DNA from 4 places in the Bacillus swezeyi genome. Region 3 is predicted to be linked to each of the others. Evidence: riboswitches for the same ligand, from Rfam matches in the RefSeq annotation. Region 3 holds a riboswitch; each other region holds the start of a gene.

Region 1 (4,400 bases), 1.5 Mb from region 3:
TCTTTTTTTAATGTGCCCGAGAACCCCCATAATCCCTCCAATCAAACAAGCAACCAAAACTTGATGCAGCATCTTCATCACCTTCCTAAAGCCCTTAGTTTAGTCAAGCGACTTCAGGCCATCGAGCAGCCCCCCTAGACCCCTTGCGATGATATTCGATACTACCATACAGAAAATGTGTTCTGTCTGAGAAGAAAAAAAGCTTGTTTCTTCCATTATATGTGAAGATTTAGGTAATAATCTTGATTCATTTGATTCATTTTTACGTAATTACAATTACCTATTTTTTCTATGTCAGTCTTGGTGCTGCTGGATGGGGAGCTGCTTCTCTTTCCTGCTGTATAAAAATGCCGTCCCGATACCGATCATCAATAAAACGATCAGTACCGCCAGCAAAGCCTGCATGCTGAAAAAATCAACAAGCATCCCGCCAAAAAGAGGCCCGACCATTCTTCCTCCGGTGGCCATACTGTTGACAATCCCTTGATAAAAACCTTCTTTTCCCTGTGGAGCGAGACGGTTTGCTATTGTAGGGACAGCCGGCCATACAAGCATTTCACCGATCGTCAGCACGATCATCGCAGCAAGGAATGCCTGAAATTGTTCTGCCGCAAACAGAATACCGTAGGCGAACATAAAAATAACAAAGCCGATCACGATCTGTTTTAACAGCGATTCGGCAAATCGTTTGACAAAGAAGCCGATAAGCGGCTGCCCAAAGACGATAAGCGCGCCGTTCACAGTCCATAACAGGCTGTACTGGCCAAGAGATACACCAAGCTCCTGAGTATGTGAAGCGATGGTGGAAGACCATTGAGAATAAGCGATCCAGCCCAGAAGATACCCCGTACATATGATCATGAGGGCGTGAAACCTCGGCTTCACGCTAACCGAATCGGCGTGATCCAAAACGGATGACTGAACGGTCTTTTCCGTCCGAATATGTTTAAATCCGAAAAATGCAATCAAGAAAAACACCGCGTAAAGCATCGCATTCGCAAGAAATACATAAGTGAAGGAAAAGGAAGCGACAAGTCCTCCGAGCGCCGAACCAACTGCAACCCCCGCATTTTGCGCCACATACACTGCATTAAATGCTTTTCTTCCGCCCTTAGGCCAAACCGAACCGGCCATTGCATAACAGGCCGGAAAAACAATGCCGGAGCCAAAGCCGGCTGCTGTCAACAAAAGAATGTAAGCGGTCCAGTCGTGAAAAAAGACAAGCCCTGACAGGCATGCAAACGTCATGACGATTCCTAAAAGAACCGTTTTAAAACCGCCGATCTTATCAAATAGAAATCCACCGCACAAGTTGCCGATGACATTTGCACCTGAGTTCAGCATTAACACGAATCCGGCAGCCGTTAATGACTTGCCCAAATGCTGATGGATATAGATGGTATTCAGCGGCCACAAAAAAGAAGCTCCTGTTACATTGATAAACATCCCGATGACCAAAAGCCATAACGTTCGCGGCATTGTGTTTCCTTCTTTCTGATTTTAGTTCCTCCTAGATTCTATTCGTTTCGGGCGGATTTTTCAATTGACAGGTTTTGATTTTCGGCCGCAAAAAATCCCCTTTTTGCTAAAGGAGATTTTTTGCACTTTGCTATTCCGTCATCCATTTCGGCTTTCCAAAACCCGCAAATGCTTGATCAATGGTTTCTTCAAAAGCCTTGGATTTGATCACTTCTTTTAAATCTTCGGCAAACTGCTTATCTTTGTTTTTTCCATCCACAACGACTTGATTGCGGTAGCGGTCAGGCATATTTTCAAGCGCCAGTGCATCCTGCAGCTTCATATTGGCCGACAGGGCGAAATTTCCGGGCACAGCGGCGATATCCAGATCTTCCACAGCCCGCGGCAGGTTCGCAGATTCAAGCTGTTTAAATGTCAATTTTTTTGGATTTTCCGCAATATCGTGAACCGAGGCCTTTAATGTATCGATATTATTTTTAAGCTTAATCAGCCCCTGATCCTTTAATGTTAAAAATGCCCTGGCGGCGTTAGCCGGATCATTCGGAATGGCCACTTCCGCACCGGCCTCAACATCTTTCAAATCCTGATATTTTTCTGAATAAAGCCCCATCGGCGCCGTCGGCACTGTCATCAGGCCGGTGAGGTTTTTATGATTTTCCCGATTGTATGCCTTCATAAAGACTTCATGCTGAAACAGATTGGCGTCAAGTTCGCCCTCGCTTAATGCTGTATTCGGCTGAACATAATCGGTAAATTCAATGGTCTCTACTTTATAGCCCTTTTTCTCAAGTTCAGGCTGAATCGCCTTTGTGACCATATCATAATACGGACCTGCGGTTGCGCCGATCCTGATCGTCTTGCCTCCGCTTTCCGCGCCGTTTCCGCATGCGGCAAGGAGTGTGATGATGCTCGTTAATACAAGTGCAGACGCCCATTTTACATATTTCTTCATGTTATTCTCCTCCTCCATCATAAAAAAAACTCTTTCAGCTAATCTGAAAGAGTTGTTCTTCAACTTATCTTTCAGAATGCATCTGACATTCTGCTGGATTTAGCACCTTGCATATGCAGGTTGCTGAGATTTCACAGGGCCAGTCCCTCCATCTCTCTTCATAAGCTCAATATTAATTTTTAAATGATTTCTCCATTTTACGTTTGAATATTTAGATTTGCAAGAAGTTTTTCATTGTAAACATTTTTTTCATAATGAGTTAAAATATGAATATCAAAACAGAAAGGAGAGGAATAATGGCATTCTTAATGATGATCGGGTTTTTATCTCTTATTTTTTCGATCGGCTATTTTGCATTTCATTTTATACGAAAGCTCTTTTCAAAAGATAAAAGGTTTTCCAGAAAAATCTTCTATCCTTGTTTTATCGGCGGGCTCCTCCTTCTCATCATCACAGCACCATTTAACGATCAAGAGACATATGCCGATACGAAAAAACCGGAAAATCTGACAGCACAAGTGAAAGAATTAACCTCTGAAAAGTCAAATTTACAAAAAGAACAAAAAGCATTAAAACAGCAGCTCAAACAAGCAAAAGAAAAACTAACAGCCACCCAAACAGAGAATGAAACGCTGAAAAAAGAAAACGAAAAACTCAACAAAGAAAAAGACGAGCTGACGAAAGACAAAACATCCCTGACTGAAAAACTGGAAAAAGCAGAAGTGAAAAGCGGGAATGCAAAAGCGGCGTCAAAAGAGAAGAGCGCTTCTGCTACAGCCCCGTCAAACAACAGCGGCGAATCTTCGGAAAACACCGCTCAAAGCAATCAAGAGTGCAAAATTAAGGGAAGCGTCAACCACATCTATCATACACCGGGAAGTACATACTACAACCGCACGAAAAACGTCGTCCAATGGTTCTGCTCAGAAAAAGAAGCCAGGGCAGCTGGATACAGTCCGCCTAAACGATAAAAAAGCCGGCATAGCGCCGGCTTTTCACCTTATAATTCTCTTCTTAATGCCGTCAGCACGTTCGTTTTTGTCGCTTTGACGGCCGGATTGAGGCCGGAAAGCATCGCGACGCCCGCGCTGATGGCGGTTGCGATGATGACAAGGCTCAACGGAATATAAGAGAATGTAATGTTGAACTCTTCCCCTCCGCCTTGAGTCATGGACGCCAGAATCGGCGGAACAATTTTGTTCACTAGAAAGCTGACGCCGTAAGAAATAACCACGCCGAAAACAGATCCGATGATGCCGATATAGGCGCTCTCCATCAAAAACATTTTCCGAATCACATTCGGGCTCGCACCGATCGCTTTCATAATACCGATCTCCTGCGTGCGCTCTTTGACGGCCATCGTCATCGTGTTGAAAATTCCGATCGCGGAAATGAGTACGGCAATGACGCCGACGAAAATCAGGCCGATTTTAAAAGCCATGAAAAACACATTGATACTATCAAGCTTTTTTGTCACTGAATCAACGTAAAACCCTTTGTCTTCCAAATCGCTTGTCAGCTGTCCAACATGCTCAAAGCTGTCCGCAAAAACAGACAACGTTTTTTGAATGGCACCATCATCTTTGTCCGTCTTCAAAAAACCGGTGAATTGTTTTGCCATTTCATCGCTGACATACACATGCGCATCGGTTGCCCAATCATATGAAGGCTTTTTTGTCACTCCGACAACTTTAAAATCGTACGTTTTTTCTTTGCCTTTTTCTCCTGTTTTCTGATCAATTCTTGAGACCTTTAATTCAATCGTTTTGCCGAGAATATCCTTTGTATAGCCTTTTGGCTCTTTTACATCTTCCGCATTACTGCTGAGCTGCTTTTCATATTCCTTCGCTTCTTTTTTCGTCCAGAATGTCTCTCCAAAATGATAGCCGACAACAATTTCATTCGGTGATTTCGCTACCCGTCCGCGGTCCAGGTCAATATTGGCCTTTTGCTCCGCTGCCATATCGGT
Region 2 (4,400 bases), 1.5 Mb from region 3:
TGATGCTCAGCCTTCTAAATCCGAAGCCTACATGCTCATCATGATAGTACCCATCATCGTCGGGACCGCGGTGTACAATCATTTCATTCATTTGTTTAATCAGTTCTTCCTGGCCTGCTGTCTCGGATGATGGGCGATGATTGAATACCCCTACAAATCCACACATAGTATTGCCTCCGATTTTTAAAATTTCATGCAGACATTAAGATCTGCTGCTTGATTAGACATGTATTTAAAGAAAAACGTTTCAAAAAACTTGAAAAATGCTCAAATTAAAATACTTGTTTTCAATAAAAAAACAAACATATGAAATCCGGAAGTTTTTCAAGTTTTAATAGCAGCCCGTGCCGCCGTCGAAAAATAAAGCAAAGCCGCTTAGTTAAGCGGCTATGCGGTTGTTATTCTCCTAGCGCCTCTTTGCGAAGCTGATCTGCTTTATCTGTGCGCTCCCAAGGCAGATCAAGATCAAGGCGTCCAAAATGTCCGTAAGCTGCCGTTTGTTTGTAAATCGGACGGCGCAGATCAAGCATTTTGATGATGCCGGCAGGTCTCAAATCAAAGTTTCTGCGAACCACTTCAATCAATTTCTCTTCGCTCGCTTTTCCTGTGCCGAATGTATCAATTGAAATGGACACAGGCTGAGCGACGCCGATCGCATAAGCAAGCTGAACTTCACATGTATCAGCAAGCCCTGCAGCCACAATGTTTTTCGCTACATATCTCGCTGCATAAGCTGCAGATCTGTCAACTTTTGTCGCGTCTTTCCCAGAAAACGCGCCTCCTCCGTGGCGAGCATATCCGCCGTATGTGTCAACAATGATTTTCCGTCCTGTCAAGCCGGCATCTCCTTGCGGCCCCCCGATGACAAAACGGCCTGTCGGATTAATAAAATATTTGGTATTTTCATCGATCAAGTCTTTTGGAACAACCGGGTTAATCACGTGTTCTTTCAGATTGCGCTGAATCTGCTCAAGTGAAATTTCCGGATGATGCTGTGTTGAAATAACGATTGTATCAATGCGAATCGGTTTATTATTCTCATCATATTCAACGGTCACTTGTGTTTTGCCGTCCGGACGCAAATATGGAAGGATCTCCTCTTTCCGAACTTCTGTTAAACGGCGGGACAATTTATGAGCAAGAGAAATCGGCAGAGGCATCAGTTCCTTTGTCTCATTGCAGGCATACCCAAACATCAAACCTTGGTCCCCAGCTCCGATCGCTTCAATTTCAGCGTCGCTCATCTCTCCTTCACGAGCTTCAAGCGCTTGGTCCACTCCCATCGCAATATCAGGAGACTGCTCATCTATAGACGTTAATACCGCGCATGTTTCAGCATCAAAGCCGTACTTTGCGCGTGTGTATCCTATTTCTTTAATCGTTTCGCGGACTGTTTTCGGAATATCCACGTATGTTGACGTCGTAATTTCACCGCTTACCAGCACCAATCCGGTCGTCACAGATGTTTCGCATGCAACGCGGGCATTCGGATCTTTCTTTAAAATTTCGTCTAATATACTATCCGAAATCTGATCACAAATTTTGTCCGGATGTCCCTCCGTAACTGACTCTGAAGTAAATAACCGACGATTTTTGCTCATTTTATTTTCCTCCTGTATATGAAGATCAGCCGTGACCTTAAATATGATACGGAACTCATCCCTCTTATGTTCCCATGATGTACTCGGGCTTCATACCCTCTCATTTTGAAAGAATTTCCATATTCTCTATTCTTAACGAGATTCTGCGCCGGTATTCCCCTTCTGCAGATGCAGCTCAAGTCTTCTCCTGCACGGTTGTCCGGCTGCAGCTTTTCACGTCCTGTGAAAAACGCCCAGTACCTTCATCCTGCTAGGTGATACTCGGCTAAAACCTTTCACGTCCTGTGAAAAACGCCCAGTACCTTCATCCTGAAGGCATGATTTTTTTTCGGCAGTTTTTGTATATGGATTTATGCAATAAAAAAACCTTTTCCTATTCACTGAGGAAAGGGTCTTGTATTGCGTGCCTTTCACTCTTATCGCTCAAGGTATTCAACACCTTGCATCAGGTTAGCACCGTAGTTATCTCAAAAGCTGTTTACATCCTTTATATAGAGAGAAACCGGTTGCTGGGCTTCATAGGGCCTGTCCCTCCGCCAGCTCGGGATAAGAGTATCCGCTCAATGAAATATCTTATCTTAAAATGGCTTGCCATGTCAATATCGGCCGATAAAATTTGCGTCATCTCTTTAAAGAAAAAACCCGAACGAAATTTGAAGAAACAGTATAGACTATAAGAATAAATGTGTTATACTATTTCTACATTAATGTTATACACATTAAAAAATTCGCAAAGGAAGGTTTTTTATGAACTCTATAGATTTAACGACTGACTTACAAGCGTTATTAACGGGCAAAAACGTTCAATTAAATTTATCCGTTCCACACTTGGTTGAAAAAATCCTTGACCGCAAAGAGGGAGTATTGACCTCTTCAGGAGCCGTACGGGCGACGACCGGTACATATACCGGCCGTTCACCAAAAGATAAATTCATCGTGGAAGAAGAAAGCACAAAAGTGAAAGTCGACTGGGGCGCTGTAAACCAGCCGATTTCAGAAGCCGCTTTTGAACGGCTTTACACAAAAGTGGTCAGCTATTTAAAGGAACGTGATGAACTGTATGTATTTGAAGGTTTTGCGGGCGCGGATGAAAAATACCGGCTTCCGATCACCGTTGTCAATGAGTTCGCCTGGCATAACCTGTTCGCGAGACAGCTGTTCATCAGACCAGAAGGCCAGGAAAAAAATGAGAGTCAAAAACCTTTTACAATTCTTTCCGCACCGAATTTCAAAGCCGATCCGCTGATTGATGGCACAAGGTCTGAAACATTTATCATCGTATCGTTTGAAAAAAGGACCATCTTAATCGGAGGCACTGAATATGCCGGGGAAATGAAAAAATCGATTTTTTCCATTATGAACTTCCTCCTTCCAGAACAAAACATTTTACCGATGCACTGTTCGGCGAACATTGGCGAAGAAGGCGGCACCGCTCTCTTCTTCGGCTTGTCAGGCACAGGCAAAACGACGCTTTCAGCAGATCCGAAACGGAAGCTGATCGGTGATGATGAACATGGCTGGTCAAGTACAGGAGTCTTTAATATTGAAGGCGGCTGCTATGCAAAATGCATTCATTTAAGCGAAGAAAAAGAACCGCAGATTTATAAAGCGATCCGCTTCGGTTCTGTTCTGGAAAATGTCGTCGTTGACGATGAGACTGGAGAGCCGGACTACTCTGATACATTTTATACGGAAAATACAAGAGCCGCTTATCCGATAGATGCGATCGACAACATTGTCAAACCGAGCATTGCCGCGCATCCGCAGACCATTGTATTTCTAACGGCAGATGCATTCGGCGTGCTTCCTCCGATCAGCAAGCTGACGAAAGAACAGGCCATGTATCATTTCCTAAGCGGATATACGAGCAAGCTTGCCGGAACAGAACGCGGCATCACCTCCCCTGAAGCGACATTTTCAACTTGCTTTGGCTCGCCTTTCCTTCCGCTTCCGGCCCATGTATATGCGGAAATGCTCGGTAGAAAAATTGACGAACACGGCGTCAGCGTATTCCTCGTCAATACAGGCTGGACCGGCGGAGGCTACGGTATCGGTGAAAGAATGAGCCTGGCTCATACAAGAGCGATGGTGCAGGCCGCAATAGAAGGAGAGCTGGATCATACTGAGATGAGGACAGACCGGATTTTCGGACTTCATACACCAGTACACGTCCCAGGAGTCCCTGACCAGGTGCTTGAACCGGCAAAAACATGGGCAGATGAAAAAGCCTATGAGGAAAAAGCAATCCTTTTGGCAAATGAATTCAAAAAGAATTTCAAAAAATTTTCCAATACTGATGACATTGAAAAAGCCGGGGGCCCTCTTGTTTAAAGCAAATTCAGCAGCAGCGTGATCATGCGCTGCTGTTATTTGAAAATACAGACTTTTTTAATTTTTAACAAAAGAAAGCTTTCATATGATAATATATTAAAAACATTTGTATATTTCAGGAGGACACATCTATGAAATTTGGATTACTGCCGAGGATTATTACGGCAATTGTTCTTGGTGTTATCGTTGGAAGCTTTGCACCGCTTTGGTTTGTCAAAACCGCCGCCACGTTCAATGATATTTTTGGAAGCTTTATTAAATTTGTCATTCCTTTTATTATTATCGCTTTTATTATTCCGGGCATTGGACAAATCGGCCGCGGTGCGGGAAAAATCCTTGGCATTACCGCCGGCATCGCCTATAGCTCAACCATTATTGCAGGCCTTTTGGCATATCTGGTCGGATCAAATCTGCTCCCTGCCATTATTTCCGGACATCAGCTTCAAGAGTTTAAAAATCCGGAAGAAG
Region 3 (4,400 bases):
TTTTTGCTGGCTGGAGCAAGCGCTGTCGCCGTCGGCACGGCCAACTTCGTCAACCCGTTTGCCTGCCCGGAGATCATTAAAGATCTGCCGCGCGTTTTAGAAAAATACGGATACAAATCTTTGAACGAGTGTATCGGAAGGAGCTGGAAGGATGAAACATACGCCGCCCATCATCGCGCTTGATTTTGCATCAGCACAGGAATCATTGGCATTTTTAGATCGTTTTCAAGGAGAAAAACTGTTTGTGAAGGTGGGGATGGAGCTTTTTTATCAAGAAGGCCCTTCCGTCCTTGAAGAACTCAACATGAGGGACTGCCGTATTTTCTTGGATTTAAAATGCCATGACATTCCGACGACCGTATATAAAGCAATGAAAAGGCTGGCGGGATTTGGTGTCAATTTAGTCAACGTCCACGCAGCTGGAGGGAAGCAAATGATGGAAGCAGCGCTGGAAGGTCTTGAAGCAGGAACAGCAGCAGGACAAAAGCGGCCGTCCTTAATCGCGGTGACACAGCTGACAAGTACGTCGCAAGACATGCTTAAACATGAACTGCTGATAGAAACGCCGCTGAATGACACCGTTCTTCACTACAGCAGACTGGCGGAAGAAAGCGGACTTGACGGTGTTGTCTGTTCCGCTCATGAAGCCGAACACATCTATCAGGCTGTGGCGCCTACTTTTCTGACCGTCACACCGGGAATTCGCTTAGAGGAGGACAAAAACAATGATCAGGTCAGAGTGGCGACGCCGTCTTATGCAAGGGAAAATGGCGTTTCAGCGATCGTCGTCGGCCGTTCGATCACACAAGCTGAAGACCCTGTATCAGCCTATCAGAAAATAGCACTTCAGTGGGAGGGAACGAAGGCATGAAAACAGATATAGCAAACCATCTACTAAAGATCAAGGCGGTTTTCCTGCGGCCGAATGAGCCGTTTACATGGGCGAGCGGCATCTTATCGCCGATCTACTGCGACAATCGTCTGACACTTTCATATCCAGAAGTGAGGGATGACATCGCTTCAGGTCTGGCCGAACTGATAAAAGACAAGTTTCCGGAAGCGGACATGATCGCCGGTACGGCGACCGCGGGTATTCCGCATGCCGCACTCGCCGCTGACAGACTCCGTCTGCCGATGTGCTATGTCAGAAGCAAGCCGAAGGCGCACGGAAAAGGAAACCAAATTGAAGGGGCAGTCAAAGCAGGGCAGAAAGTCGTTGTGATTGAAGATTTAATTTCAACCGGCGGAAGCGTTCTTGAAGCCGCAGCCGCGTTAAAAGCGGCCGGATGTGATGTGCTGGGCGTCACCGCCATTTTCACATACGGCCTCCCCCAAGCAGCTAGCGCTTTCAGTGAAGCAAATGTCGACTATGATACACTGACTGACTATGACACCTTGACAGAAGCCGCTCTTGCCGGCGGCTATATTAGTGAAGCGGATGCCGACAAGCTGAAAGAATGGAAAGTCAATCCCGAGTCCAAAACTTGGATGAAAAAGTGATAAAAGCCGTGTTCCCTTTAAAGGGGAGCGGCTTTTTTGCGTCTTTTTTCAGGCTGGATACTAGTAAAATAGCATCATTTTTATTTTTTATTAATCCTATAAAAAAAGTCGGGTTGACTTTTATTCGAATTGTGCTAAAATTTTAAAATAACAAAAGCAAACTTATCAAGAGTGGTGGAGGGACTGGCCCGATGAAACCCGGCAACCTGCGTATAACGTAAGGTGCTACTTCCAGCAAAATGCCCTCATTTTGAGAGATAAGGAATATCAGAAGTTCCTCATCTTTCTTTCAAATTTGGAAGAAAGATTTTAATTTTTACGGGGCAGAGGAGGAGCTAGAAGTGAAAACAGATGAGCAGCTCGAAAAAGTGATCATCACAATGAAAGACATGCTGAAAGACATGAATTACGGATCTATCACATTCGTTGTTCAAGACGGCAAAGTCATTCAAATCGAAAAAAATGAAAAAATAAGATTGAAATAGCTGACTAGACAAACTAGAGGCGGTTTTCACAGTTTTTTTCTGTTGGAAGCCGTCTTTTTTGTTGGCGAAAAAAGGGGGAACCGAAAATTTTTACTTACAGTACATGGGAGGAACCGAACATCTCTTTTCAAGAGGATGACTTATACAAAGGAGCGCTTTCCGTTCTGAAATGGGCGTACGGCCATTACGGAGACCAGCTCGTATATGCATGCAGTTTCGGGATTGAAGGGATCGTCCTGATCGATTTGATTTACAAAGTAAAAAAAGATGCCGTCATCGTTTTTCTTGATACAGGGCTTCATTTTAAAGAAACGTATGAAACGATCAACGCTGTCAAAGAACGATATCCGGGCCTTCAGATTATCATGAAAAAGCCGGAGCTCACCGTCGAACAGCAAGCGTGGGAATACGGAGACGAACTTTGGAAGACCGCTCCGAATTCCTGCTGTGAAATGAGGAAGGTCATTCCTCTCCGGGAGACGCTTTCAGGTTATCCGGCATGGCTGTCAGGCCTGCGCCGCGAGCAATCCGAAGGACGCAGAAATACGAACTTCTTAAATAAAGACGAAAAATTCAAGTCCATTAAAGTTTGTCCGCTCATCCATTGGACGTGGAAGGATATATGGAGATATGTGACAAAACACGACCTGCCGTACAATCCGCTTCACGACCAAGGATATCCGAGCATCGGCTGTGCGCCGTGCACCTCTCCGGCCTTTACGATGGAAGATCTTCGTTCCGGACGCTGGAACGGATCAAATAAAACAGAATGCGGACTACACGAGTAAGGAGATGAGTCATGGAACTTGCCGCCATTATATTTAGCATGTTTTTTGCGGTGAACATCGGAGCGAGCGGTGCAGCGGCTTCTATGGGCATCGCCTACGGATCGGAAGCGGTGAAAAAAAAGCTCCACGCGCTCTTGATCTGTGCGGCCGGCGTTCTCTCGGGAGCCGTCATCGGCGGAGGAAATGTCGTGAAAACGATCAGCTCAGGCATCATTCCAGAACGGGTGATTACGCTTGAAATCGTCTGCATTATCATCGGCTCAGCCGCGTTGTCGCTTTTTATCGCAAATGTTCTCGGCATTCCACTTTCGACAAGTGAAGTGACAGTCGGATCTGTCGTCGGAGTCGGTGTCGCATACCAAGTTTTGTTTGTCAAATCTTTGCTTGTTATCGTCTCATTTTGGGTGATTGTTCCGATCGTTGCTTTTTCTTTTACATTTTTTATGGCGAAGGTCATCAAAAAAACGATAAAACGTCCAGCCTCAGGAAAAAAAGCAAAGGTTTTGACGGTTCTTCTTTTAATGACCGGATTTTTCGAGGCCTTCTCAGCGGGTATGAACAATGTGGCAAATGCTGTGGGTCCTTTGGTGGCGGCGCATGTTTTGACAGTCGGAGAAGGAACGCTGTACGGCGGACTGTTTGTCGCGCTCGGCGCCCTTTTATTGGGGCGGCGCGTTCTTGAAACGAACGGCAAAAAGATTACGAGATTCTCAAAAGGAGAGGGGATCCTTCTGTCGGGAACAGGAGCGGGGCTTGTGATGATCAGCTCAATTTTCGGCCTCCCTGTTCCGCTTGCGCAAGTAACTTCATCTTCTATTATAGGAATGGGGATGGCAAAAAACGGCGGCAATGTTTTTCATAAACAGGTGGTCAAAACGATGCTGAAAGTGTGGATCGTATCGCCGTTCCTTTCGTTAAGCCTATCGTACATGCTGGTCAGCCTTTTATTAAAAGGAGACTATTACGCTCTCATCGTCGTCACGAGCGTTCTTTTGGCATCTGTCGGAACGATCAGCCTGATGAGGGCGGTAAGAAAAGAACACAGCTCTGTCCATGAACAGGGCGGAGGAATTTAAACATCGAGCAGGAGGAAAAAGTCTTATGAGTTTAGCACCACATGGCGGTGTATTGGTCAACCGCGTAAATGAAACATACGATTATCAACATATTGCACAGGAAATTGAGCTTGATCTGATCGCTTTTGCCGATTTGGAACTGATCGGAATCGGAGCATACAGCCCGATTCAAGGCTTTCTGACAGAGAAAGACTATCTCTCAGTAGTAGAGAATATGAGACTGGCCGGCGGTGAGGTATGGACGCTCCCGATCACTCTTCCGGTAGATGAACAAAAAGCGGTTCAATTAAAAACAGGCGATACCGTCCGCCTCACTTACAACGGAGAAACATACGGCGTCATTGACATCGAAGATATCTATACACCGGATAAGAAAACGGAAGCCGTACGAATCTATAAAACTGACGAACTTGAGCATCCGGGCGTCAAAAAATTATTTGAACGGGGAGACGTCTATGTCGGCGGCCCGATCACCCTCATTAAACGGAGCGAAAAGCAATTTCCAGCGCACACGTTTGAACCTGCGGCAACGAGACAAAAATTTGCTGAGC
Region 4 (4,400 bases), 2.1 Mb from region 3:
TACTCCAAATGATGCTGATGTCGCTGATGTAAGGATTCAAAATATATAATTCAAATGCAGTTGTCAGCAAAATGCCGATTGGAAGCAGCCGTTTTTTCCAGCCGCTTTCCTCTTGGTAGAGGCGGACCAGTGCCGTCCAGCCTGCACCAGCCAAAGCGGCAATCGGTGCTGCCAGCATGATCAGATAGTAATGGTGGAAGAATCCCGCGACGCTGAAGAATGCAGCGACCGGCACAAGCCACATCGTCCAGTAAATCGTTTCATTCGTTGTGTCATTAAATTTTCTTTGACCGCGAAGGCCTGTAATCAGTAAACCGATAATACCGAATAATACAAACGGGATCAGCCAGCTTGCCTGACCTGAAAGCTCAGATTGGAACAATCTCAGCGGTCCCGGTGTACCTGTGCCGAAAGAGCCTGCTCCATTTCCGCCGCCTCCGGGGCCGCCTCCGCCGCTTTGAACATCCCCTTGTTGGCCGTCCGGTCCGCCAGCAGGCATCTCGCCTCCGCTTGGCGGAGTCATTTGTTCATTTGATGAGTCTGAACTGTTATCGGAACTGCCGTTTTGCTGCTGCGGCATTTCCTGCTGCTGGTTCTTTTGATCTTGATCAGAAGAAGCGGCTCCCCCGCCTCCGCCATTTTGTCCTGTGAGACGCTGGATTCCGTTGTAGCCAAAAGCGAGCTCAAGTACAGAGTTGGTTTGGCTGCTTCCGATATAAGGCCGCGAACTCTCCGGCTGGCTGTCGACGATGACTGCCCAGGAAACGGAAACACCTGCCAGGACAATGACTGATGTTATAAGAGATACAATTTTTTTGCGAATGGTCGTCTTAGCTGCAATCAGATAAAATAGCAGGAATGCCGGTAACACCATATAAGCCTGCAGCATTTTCACGTTAAAGCCGACGCCGACCATAAAGAAGGATGCGATGAGCCACAACATTTTTCCTGTGCGGACTGCTTTAAACAACATCCAGGTTGCAAACATCAAACAAAGGACGAGAATGCTGTCAACGTTGTTTGTGTGGCTGACTGCAACGGCAATCGGTGTACATGCCATCACGAGAGCAGCAATTCTTGCCGCCGTTTTTCCAAAGGTCGGTTTTACAATAAAGTACAAGAGTGATACAGAGATCACTTCAGCGATCGCTTCGGGCAGAACGACGCTCCAGCCGTGCACGCCGAATACGAGAGCGAATAGTGTTTGAATCCATAATGCGACAGGCGGTTTATCAACAGTTACAAAGCCTGCCGGGTCAAAAGATGCGTAAAAGAAGTTATGAAAGCTTTGGGTCATACTTTCCACGGCCGCCGTATAGTAGGCGTTGTCTGTGTCGCTATTCCAGATGCCGTAAAGATTTAAACCTGCAGATAATACGAGAATCAAAATTAGGAATATATCAATTTTCCTTTTCTTTTTCATTATTCGGTCACCTCACTTAAAAGCATTATAGAAGCCAAATATGATCAAACTATGAACAAATCAAGAAGGATTTTTAAATTGTAAAAGTGGACAAAAAAAAGAGACATACCTAAGGAAAGGTATATCTCAAAGTGATCTGAATTTATTTCCACACATCTTCTGCAATCTCAATCACATGGCGCAGCTTCTCCCACTGCTGCTCTTCAGTCAGCAGGTTGCCTTCTTCTGTAGAGGCGAAGCCGCACTGCGGGCTCAAACAAAGCTGGTTCAGATCAACATAGCGTGAAGCCTCTTCAATGCGCCGCTTAATTGCATCCGGACTTTCAAGCTCCCCGAATTTAGATGTGATGAGGCCGAGGACGATTTGCAAGTCTTTCCGTTTCACGAAACGAAGCGGGTCAAAGCCTCCGGAGCGTTCATCATCGAATTCAAGGAAGAGTCCGTCAAGGTTTAATCCGTCGAAAATGGTTTCCGCCGCGGCGTCGTATCCGCCTGATGCCGCCCATGTCGAACGGAAGTTTCCGCGGCAAATGTGCATTGTTACAGTTAAATCATCGGGGCGTCCGTCAAGTGCTTCATTGATGGTGTTGGCAAAGGATTGGCGCAGCTCATCAGGTTTGCGGCCGAAGGCCTTGATCTGCTCTTGCCCCTTTTCTGAGAAAAATACTGCCCAAGCCGTGTCATCCAGCTGCAGATAACGGCAGCCGGCATCATAGAATGCGCGGATTGCTTTTTTGTAAGCCTGCGCTACATCATGATTGAACTCATCGAGATCCTTGTATGCACTTTCTTCCAGCTTCCCTCTGAAAAACAGCATATTCGGACTTGGAATCGTCATTTTCGGCGTATGGGTGCCTGCAATACTATGAAGAAATTGATAATCTTCAAGCATCGGGTGATTCGTAAAATCAAGTTTGCCATTTACTTTTATGCCGCGTGCTTTTGTTTTCGTATTGTGGAATTGAATGCCGCTTTCAGGTACATAGCCTTCAACACCGTCTAAGCCTTCCAGAAAATCAAAGTGCCACCAAGCCCGGCGGAACTCCCCGTCCGTCACGGCTTTCAGCCCGATCTCTTTTTGCTTTTCTACGATGCGCTGAATCTCTTCATTCTCAATCTCACGCAATTGTTCAGCGGTCATCTCACCGGCCGCTCTTTGGAGGCGCGCCTTTTTAACAGGTTCTGACCTTAAGAGGCTTCCTACTTGATCAGCTCGGTACGGCCCCTTTTTTTGTGTTCGCGTTTCCTGTGACCACTCAGTTGATTGTGTCATGATCGATCCCTCTTTCTTTTTTTGTCTTTATGGACATAAAAAAGCTCTTCCCTATCAGGAAGAGCTTGATATACAATCTCCTCCTTATCTTCAAGAACACGAATATGCTCTTAAGGATTTAGCACCATTCTGTCATAGACAGCGGTTGCCGGGTTTCACAGGGCCAGTCCCTCCACCACTCTTGATAAGGAAAACCTTTTTTATGCGATTTTTATAATAATTTTAATATTAATACTTTTTGTGAAAATGTCAATGGGTTTGCTAAAATCTTTCCCATGCTGTAAGAGGTTTAAGCATCTTTCCATACAGCTTTATACTTTTTTTGATATTTTTCATTTTCTTCCTTAGAAACCAAATCTATTGCGATCTGCTTGATTTCTTCAGCATTTATCGCATCGTATAAATGTCTGAGGCCTTGAATGATATCAAATCGAATCAACGTATGATTTTTTTCCGGCAAGCAGTTGTTAAAACGTTCAACAAGATGATACAGGACCATCTCTCGCTGTTCTGTCCCGGCCAAGCCAACCCTCCAAATCGATTGCAGACTGTGCCTTGCGGTGACAAACTTCTCATCTTTTGTCACTTTCCATAATTCAGGAAAATCCTTCAAGATCCTTTTATCCGGATCACTGATCGCTAAATAAGAAAGGAATTGTGCTGCTCTTGATCTTTTATGATGGTCTTGATGATGAAGGTCTTCTATTAATTGATCCCAAACCTCATATGCCCAGTCCACTTCTTTTTCAGCGGCGGCTAGAATGTTTTGATAGGCTTCATACTGGATATTTTTATCTTTGGACTCCAGGTTTGCAAAATACGTCTGAATGAAATGGTCCATTTAAGCATCTCCCATTTTGAAAATTGTTGAGAAAAGATTAACTGATTTATTGGGTTTTGACAAATTGCTTTTTCGGTTCTTTTTCGACAGAGTGGGATACATGTCATTTTAAATGAGGTGTCCCAATGAATGGAGTCCCCATGAATAAGCTGGATAAGGTATACGACATGCTGGAAAGAATTGAATACAGTGCTTATACACGTGAAAGCGCTGGTATTTGAAGTGAATACTTGGATATTTTTTAAATGTTTAACTTAAAATAGAAACTTTTTCCCTTCGTCATCGGTCTAAAATGTGTACCTATTTTGAAAATGGGTAATATAAAAATGACACTTTTAAGGAGGCTGAATGATGAAGAAAAGGACATTTTTGAAAGCTGCCGGTATTTTGATGACAGGGCTCTTGGTTTTTACGATGTTTGGCGGGACTGCTCAAGCGGCAAATGGCAATAAACCGATGGTGACGAGCCATACATATAAAAATGTGAAGGAGCTGAAATATCCGCAGGTCAAAAACTTGAGCAGCAAATCTCTGCAAAACAAGATCAACAATGACTTCAAAAGATATATTGAACAGTCTTATCAAGATTATTTAAAAAATAAAAAAGGCGGTGAACAGCACGGTTATCAAACGGCGTACCAAACGTCTTTCGAGGTAAAATATCTGAACGACAAAAAACTGAGCATCCAGACGGCGAATTATGTATATTCCGGGGGAGCACACGGCAATACAGCTGTTCGTTCGTTCAACTATGATCTGAAAGCGAAAAAGCGCGTATACTTGACCGATGTATTAAACAAGAAATCAAAGGTTGAAAAAACAAGAAACTACATTTATGACTATATTCGAAAGCATCAAGATAT

Evidence for each region. A riboswitch is a leader RNA that binds a small molecule or an ion and turns the genes downstream of it on or off. The one in region 3 is predicted to bind S-adenosylmethionine.
Region 1: it holds a riboswitch for S-adenosylmethionine, as region 3 does, so the genes downstream of both, RBH91_RS16790 (MetQ/NlpA family ABC transporter substrate-binding protein) here and RBH91_RS09290 (YezD family protein) in region 3, are expected to answer to the same signal.
Region 2: it holds a riboswitch for S-adenosylmethionine, as region 3 does, so the genes downstream of both, metK (methionine adenosyltransferase) here and RBH91_RS09290 (YezD family protein) in region 3, are expected to answer to the same signal.
Region 4: it holds a riboswitch for S-adenosylmethionine, as region 3 does, so the genes downstream of both, RBH91_RS21675 (5-methyltetrahydropteroyltriglutamate--homocysteine S-methyltransferase) here and RBH91_RS09290 (YezD family protein) in region 3, are expected to answer to the same signal.

The regions. Positions count from the first base shown of each region.
Region 1 covers NZ_CP133085.1:3,392,017-3,396,416, forward strand. The annotation lists gene RBH91_RS16780 (DUF4257 domain-containing protein) at 1-78, opposite strand, end outside; gene RBH91_RS16785 (MDR family MFS transporter) at 295-1,479, opposite strand; gene RBH91_RS16790 (MetQ/NlpA family ABC transporter substrate-binding protein) at 1,610-2,431, opposite strand; SAM riboswitch class I at 2,493-2,598, opposite strand; gene RBH91_RS16795 (coiled-coil domain-containing protein) at 2,728-3,402, shown strand; gene RBH91_RS16800 (ABC transporter permease) at 3,432-4,400, opposite strand, start outside.
Region 2 covers NZ_CP133085.1:3,408,149-3,412,548, forward strand. The annotation lists gene asnB (asparagine synthase (glutamine-hydrolyzing)) at 1-166, opposite strand, end outside; gene metK (methionine adenosyltransferase) at 399-1,601, opposite strand; SAM riboswitch class I at 2,015-2,154, opposite strand; gene pckA (phosphoenolpyruvate carboxykinase (ATP)) at 2,349-3,932, shown strand; gene RBH91_RS16885 (dicarboxylate/amino acid:cation symporter) at 4,064-4,400, shown strand, end outside.
Region 3 covers NZ_CP133085.1:1,865,520-1,869,919, forward strand. The annotation lists gene RBH91_RS09275 (dihydroorotate dehydrogenase) at 1-183, shown strand, start outside; gene pyrF (orotidine-5'-phosphate decarboxylase) at 152-871, shown strand; gene pyrE (orotate phosphoribosyltransferase) at 868-1,500, shown strand; SAM riboswitch class I at 1,660-1,764, shown strand; gene RBH91_RS09290 (YezD family protein) at 1,869-1,985, shown strand; gene RBH91_RS09295 (phosphoadenylyl-sulfate reductase) at 2,072-2,773, shown strand; gene RBH91_RS09300 (sulfate permease) at 2,785-3,849, shown strand; gene sat (sulfate adenylyltransferase) at 3,875-4,400, shown strand, end outside.
Region 4 covers NZ_CP133085.1:4,334,072-4,338,471, reverse strand. The annotation lists gene RBH91_RS21680 (glycosyltransferase family 39 protein) at 1-1,423, opposite strand, end outside; gene RBH91_RS21675 (5-methyltetrahydropteroyltriglutamate--homocysteine S-methyltransferase) at 1,566-2,696, opposite strand; SAM riboswitch class I at 2,778-2,887, opposite strand; gene RBH91_RS21670 (hypothetical protein) at 2,986-3,537, opposite strand; gene RBH91_RS21665 (DUF3298 and DUF4163 domain-containing protein) at 3,889-4,400, shown strand, end outside.